2 linked regions of the Pelosinus fermentans DSM 17108 genome follow. The protein of the gene in region 1 binds, or shares a complex with, the protein of each later gene. Links are inferred from orthologs where the notes say so. Each region holds a gene or a part of one and is shown on either strand. Other genes may lie near its edges.

Region 1 (3,297 bases):
GCGATGCAAGATAAAATGCAAGAGGCAGTACAAGCAGTAAATGGTATTACCCAGGTTATTGATGTAATGAATACGAATAGTAATAACATTGCAGCAGCTGTAACAGAACAATCTACTGTAGTGGGAGATATATCTTCTGCTGTGATTGTTGCTTCTGATAAGATACATCTGATCTCCAATGAAATTGGTGATATTGCAGAGAAATCCCGCCATGTAGCCCGAGGGGCTGGGGAAAGCACACAGGGAGTGAAAGAAATTGCTCATTCTGTCAGCGAATTGTCCTTAACAGCAGGGGAGTTGGCTAAAAATACAGAAGGTGCGTCGATAAAAATGAGTGAGGTAGCTAATACTTCCCAGAAAATCGCTGCCAACGTTGAAGAGATAGCCATTAGTATGAATGAGATCAATAAAGCCTCACATAACACAGCCAGCAAAGGAGTGGAGACCACTCAGGCTGCAGATGAGCTTGTCCTGGTTTCTGGAAAATTAGAAGAATTAGCAAAACGATTTCGAGTATAAAATCGACATTAAAAGAGTATAGAGACAATAAAAAGATATAGTTAGGGGGGATGATGATGAATGGACACCTATCTTCCCAGGCATTTCAATTATTTCAGAAATATATTGAAGAACACTGCGGCATTGTAATTCGAGATGAGAAAGCGTATTTGATTGAGAGCCGGCTTTCCAAGTTCTTAATACGATTTGGACTATCCAGCTTTGACGAATTATATAACATGCTGCGTCAGCAGAAGCAAGCCGCTTTGACAGAAGAAATTATTGATGCGATTACAACAAATGAAACATTATGGTTTCGAGACAAAACGCCTTGGGAAGTTCTAGAAGATCAGTTGCTGCCGAGATACATTGCAGCAATCAGGCAAGGTATGGGCGGAAAAATTCGTATTTGGAGTGCTGCCTGTGCTACCGGGCAAGAGCCCTATTCCATTGCTATGTGTATTGATCGTTATCTCCTGCGGCATGGAATTGCCGATATTACATTGAATCATTTCGAGATCGTAGCCACCGATATTTCACATACGGTTTTGCAGCTTGCTAAACTGGGAAAGTATGACAATATAACGATGGCTCGTGGAATGACCTTGGATTATCGGGAACAATATTTTCGCCAGGAAGGACGTACATGGCTGCTGGATGAAAGGATCAAAAACAGCGTTCAATTCAGGCAGTTTAATTTGCAAAATAGTTTTATAGGATTAGGATTTTTTGATTTGATCTTTTTTAGGTATGTAGCAATTTACTTTTCAGAAGCATTAAAAAAGGAAATCATCAAGAAAATTACGAACTCTTTAACTAAAGAAGGTGTGTTAATTCTAGGAAATTCAGAAGTGTTCCTGGATTATAACGAATACTTTGAAGCCGAGTATTATAAAAATGCTAACTTTTATACTGTGAGGGGTGGATGTTATGAAAATATTATCCGTAGATGACTCGGCCATCATTCGAAAAATTATACGCAGTGGCGTAGAGGTACTTGATTATGAATTGGTGGAAGCCGCGGATGGGATAGAGGCCTTAACCATTTTAGAGGAATCTTTTGAAGAAATTATTCTAATATTATTAGATTGGAATATGCCTGGTATGGATGGATTAGTTTTTTTAGAGAAAATTAAAAATACAGCATCTCTTAAGCATATACCCGTAATGATGGTTACTACAGAGAGTGAGAAAGAAAATATTATAAGAGCGATTCAGGCTGGAGCTATTAATTACTTAGTAAAGCCCTTTACCATTGAGGAACTAATGAAGAAAGTATTAGAATGTATGGGAGAGGGGAGGTAGCCTATGGAATTGCAGAAAGAATTATTTTTGCAAAAATGTTTAGCAGAGTCTGTTTCTGATGTTTTTAGCACTATGGTTGGAGTAGAACTCTGCCCGGTACAAGAAAAAGCAGCTGCTCCTAAAGGGTATAAAAGTGAAATTACAGGAGTGATGATGATTTTAAGTACCCATAATGCCTTGCTTTCCATAGCACTAAGCAAAAAAAATGCGGCGATGATTGTTTCCTTTATGACAGGCATTGCCTCTGTTGAATTGGCAGATGAAGAACTGTATGATGGCGTTGCCGAATTAGTAAATATGATAGCCGGCAGGGCAAAAGCCTTATTAGCAGGAACAGACTATCATTATCAAATCACACCTCCTCTTACCATTGTTGGTGAAAATCATTTCATTCTGTATAAAAAGAACGTATCTCAGCTCAGTATGGAATTTGAAGCCGGAGAAATAAAACTTCATTTAGATTTGACCTATTTATGAATGCAGGGAGTATAAGTTTCTACTGTTATATAAAAAAATAATGAACCGCGAAGACACGAAGAAATACAAAGGTCGCGAAGGGGTATTATAGCATTCACAGTTCTTTGTTTTCTTCGCATCTTCGCGTTTCAAATTGTTTTTAAGACTCTTAGTGTTTTTCTATTTTTTTTATTGACAGGAAAGAATCTTATTGATAGAATATAGTCATTGAATTGAGAATTAATATCAGAAACTCAATTACATACTTCACTGGCTATGTAACTACAAACTTCTTACATACAGCAGCTTATAACGTTTGAACAGCCCATTAGGGTATTTTTTTCAGTCCTGACATGATAATGAATATCGTTATCATGTCAGGACTGAATACAGGATGTATTCTCCATAAAAAATCAAAAGAATAAGCGAGTGTAAGTAAGAGGTTAAGGCAATCAAATAAAAAATGGGGGAATGAGTGTATGAAGAAGATTTCCGTTATTTATTGGAGTGGGACAGGTAATACTGAAGAAATGGCTAAAGCCATTGCAGCAGGCGCTGGGGTAGATGGAGTTTCGGTGAATTTACTTTCTGTGGATAAAGCGAGTAAAGATGATGTACTAAAATCTGATGCAGTAGCATTGGGTTGTTCTGCAATGGGCAATGAAGTATTGGAAGAAGGAGAATTCGATCCTTTTATTACGTCATTAGAAGGGGAAAATCTATCTGGGATTCCTTTAGTTTTATTTGGCTCTTTTGACTGGGGAGATGGTCAATGGATGAGAGACTGGGTAGAGCGAATGGAAGGACAAGGGGCTAAACTTGTAGATGAAGCCTTGACGATCCAAAACGCTCCTGACGATGAAGGACTTGCATCATGCAAAAAACTTGGAGCAAAACTTGCATCCGCTATCGCTTAAGGATAAAAAAACAATAAATCGCGAAGGTCGCGAAGAAATACGAAGAGCACGAAGGAATATTATTCTTCGTGCTCTTTCGCGTCTTCGCGTTTAAAAAGGTTTATTTTTTAAGGGGCAAATT
Region 2 (3,239 bases), 940 kb from region 1 along the record:
AGAAATCCCCCCCTTCTATAAAATTGGAGGATTTTTTATGATAAAAGTAGCGCGTCTTAAATCCCAAGAGGAATTTGTATTAAATGCGGAATTGATTGAAACAATTGAAGAAACTCCTGATACCGTAATTACCCTTACGAGTGGCAGAAAGTTGATTGTAGAAGAAACCATGGATGAAGTTGTGCGTAAAGTAATGGATTATCGCCGAGCTATTTTTGGTAAGTTTAGATAGATACCTATTGGTAAAGATATGATCTTTTTATCACGAATGAAAATTATATGATAAATAAAAGGTTTATTGTCATTTTAATAAGTTAAAGGATAAGTAGTAAGAGTTTGTAGTTAAATATATTAGTATTAAGTTAACTTAATGTACAGTCTAAAATGGGGGTGTAACAGTGGCTGATGGTCAAAAGAAGTTTCCGATGATGCTTATGGTAGGGATGATTGTGTTTGGTTTATTATTGGCTGGGGGAATTTCCTACTTTATTGCGACTAAAATTGTTGCTGATAAAGCGGTGGATAAGAAATCTTCCCAACGTGAACCAGGTGTTTTTGTAAAGTTGGGTGATGCAAAAGATGGGCTGCTGATTAATATTGGTGGTGCAAGTAGTGGACGTTACTTGAAAATTGGACTTATTGTAGAGTTAAGACCTGACAAAAAGGCTACTACAGCAGCTGCTACTGGAAAAATGCCTTCACCGGAAGAAATAAAACTTGCAGATACAGCTGTTTATGTATTACGATCTTTAAAAATCGAAGATTTTGATCCTCTCAAGCAAGAACAGTTAAAAGAACTTTTGAAAAATGAAATTAATAAGTCTTTTGGTGATGACCGCGTCTATGACGTATATATTACCAATTTTGTTTTGCAGTAGATTTAGAATGTATGCCGTATTATAATATGTAATAGAGTGGTGGAAAGGAGAGAACGTATTGGCAGGTTCAGATGTGTTATCCCAATCTGAAATTGATGATCTGTTATCTGCATTATCTACAGGTGTAGTATCAGCCGAAGAAATAAAAGATGAGCAGAAACAAAGAAAAATAAAAGTATATGATTTTAAGCGCCCAGATAAATTTTCTAAGGATCAAATTCGTACCTTATATATGCTGCATGAAAATTTTGCTCGTCTTATGAACACTTACCTTTCCGCACATCTTCGGACACTTGTACATATTGATGTAGCTTCTGTTGATCAATTAACGTATGAAGAATTTATTCGTTCATTACCGAATCCAAGTGTTATTGGTGTTTTTCAAATGCGCCCTCTTAAAGGGAATGCGATTCTAGAGCTGAACCCGAATGTAATTTTTTCAATTATTGATCGCTTATTTGGCGGTCCCGGCTTACCTCCCGCCAAAACAAGATCATTAACTGATATTGAAGAAGCGATTGTTAAAAGAGTAATAAACAAAACGCTAGAATGTTTTTCTGATGCTTGGAAGCAAGTGGTTGCGATTGAGCCCAAGTTAGAAATCATCGAATCCAATCCTCAATTTACTCAAATTGTTCCGCCTAATGATATGGTCGTTATTATTACATTACATGTGAAGATTGGTCAGGTAGAAGGATTAGTTAATATTTGTATTCCATATCTAGTACTTGAACCCATCATGTCGAAATTGACGACTACCTATTGGGTTGCTTCTTCCGTTGCGAAACAAGCATTGCCTGAGCATATTAATGCAATACAGCGTAAGCTAGAAAAAGCTTTTATTCCTCTATATGTAGAATTAGGAAGAACGACGGTTACTGTGCAGGAATTATTAGGTTTAGTAGTGAATGATGTATTGCAGTTAGAGAGTAAAATAGAAAATGATCTGAATGTAATTGTAGGTCAACGCGAAAAGTTTAGAGGGAAGCCAGGACTCTCAGGACATAAGGTTGCATTACAAATAACACAAGTAATTTCAGAAGGAGATGAAAATTATGACTGAAGGCTTTCTATCCCAAGACGAGATTGATGCCTTACTAAGGGGAGAAGCTACTTCATCCTCTTCAACACCTGAGTTATCCGCAATGGAACAAGATGCCCTTGGTGAAATTGGTAATATTTCTATGGGAAGTGCGGCAACTACATTGTCTGTATTGCTTGGACGCCGGGTATCTATTACTACACCACGTGTATCCGTTTCCAATTTAGAAGAGATCAAGGGGCAATATCCTTTGCCGTACTTGGTTATTGAAGTTGGATATACACATGGCATTGTAGGGACTAATGTTTTAGCGATTCGAGAACAAGATGCATTAATTATTGCAGATTTAATGATGGGAGGGGACGGACTCAATCCACCTACCGAATTAAATGAATTATACATGAGTGCTGTGAGTGAGGCTATGAATCAGATGATGGGTGGAGTAGCGACATCCATGTCAACTATGTTCCGGAAGAAAATCGACATTGCTCCGCCCAATGTAAATTTAATTGATTTTGCAGTTGCTTCCAGCATTACGAATGCTGTTGGAACCGATGATAATATTGTTCGTGTTGCTTTTCGCATGGAAGTTGAAGATTTAATTGATAGTGAAATTATGCAAATTTTACCGATTGATGTAGCAAAAGAAATGGTGGACAGCCTTATGAATGCCGTACAGCCACCACCAGCAGCTGCGCCAGTTGCAGAAGCTCCCAAGGCTGCAGATACATCGGCATCTCAGGACCAGACTGCAAAAGCCCAGCAGCAAGTGGCAGCTGCTTCAGTCGCAAAACAGCACATACAGCCTGTTAATGTACAACCTGTACAATTTGCTCCTTTAGTACAGGGGACGATGCCGGTCACGGATACGAATATTGATCTTATTATGGATGTGCCATTACAAGTGACGGTAGAACTTGGCAGAACTCGTAAATTAATTCGTGATATTCTAGAATTGGCACCTGGTTCAGTAGTAGAGCTGGATAAACTAGCTGGTGAGCCTGTAGACATACTAGTGAATGGGAAGCTGATTGCCAAGGGGGAAGTTGTAGTAATAGATGAAAATTTTGGTGTAAGAATTACTGATATTATAAGTCCATTAGAGCGGACCTATAATTTACAATAGTTATGATTGTTGATAATGGATAATAGAGTAATCAGGAGGAGATAAAATAATGGCGACTAGAGTATTGATTGTTGATGATGCTGCATTTATGCGTATGATGGTTAAAGATATTTTGAGTAAAAATGGATATGAGATCGTAGGTGAAGCGGAAAATGGAGTAAAGGCGTTGGAAAAGTATCAAGAACTAAAACCA

Evidence for each region.
Region 2: the proteins of FR7_RS05900 (region 1) and fliM are in contact, whole or in part, in a crystal structure (PDB 1F4V), measured with the Escherichia coli proteins. The link is inferred for Pelosinus fermentans DSM 17108 from one-to-one orthologs.

What each region holds. Positions count from the first base shown.
Region 1 is NZ_AKVN02000001.1:1,339,005-1,342,301, forward strand. The notes cover bases 155-3,115. They hold FR7_RS05900 (response regulator), read left to right. Parts: upstream 155-1,428; coding sequence 1,429-1,803; downstream 1,804-3,115. Other genes in these bases: FR7_RS05890 (methyl-accepting chemotaxis protein), read left to right, coding at 155-519; FR7_RS05895 (CheR family methyltransferase), read left to right, coding at 576-1,451; FR7_RS05905 (chemotaxis protein CheX), read left to right, coding at 1,807-2,280; FR7_RS05910 (flavodoxin), read left to right, coding at 2,739-3,115. Also shown: more of FR7_RS05890, read left to right, coding at 1-154; more of FR7_RS05910, read left to right, coding at 3,116-3,176. UniProt on the Escherichia coli protein: Involved in the transmission of sensory signals from the chemoreceptors to the flagellar motors.
Region 2 is NZ_AKVN02000001.1:2,282,007-2,285,245, forward strand. What follows is about bases 36-2,938. They hold fliM (flagellar motor switch protein FliM), read left to right. Parts: upstream 36-936; coding sequence 937-1,941; downstream 1,942-2,938. Other genes in these bases: FR7_RS10320 (flagellar FlbD family protein), read left to right, coding at 38-232; FR7_RS10325 (flagellar basal body-associated FliL family protein), read left to right, coding at 399-878; fliY (flagellar motor switch phosphatase FliY), read left to right, coding at 1,934-2,938. Also shown: more of fliY, read left to right, coding at 2,939-3,046; FR7_RS10340 (response regulator), read left to right, coding at 3,096-3,239. UniProt on the Escherichia coli protein: FliM is one of three proteins (FliG, FliN, FliM) that forms the rotor-mounted switch complex (C ring), located at the base of the basal body.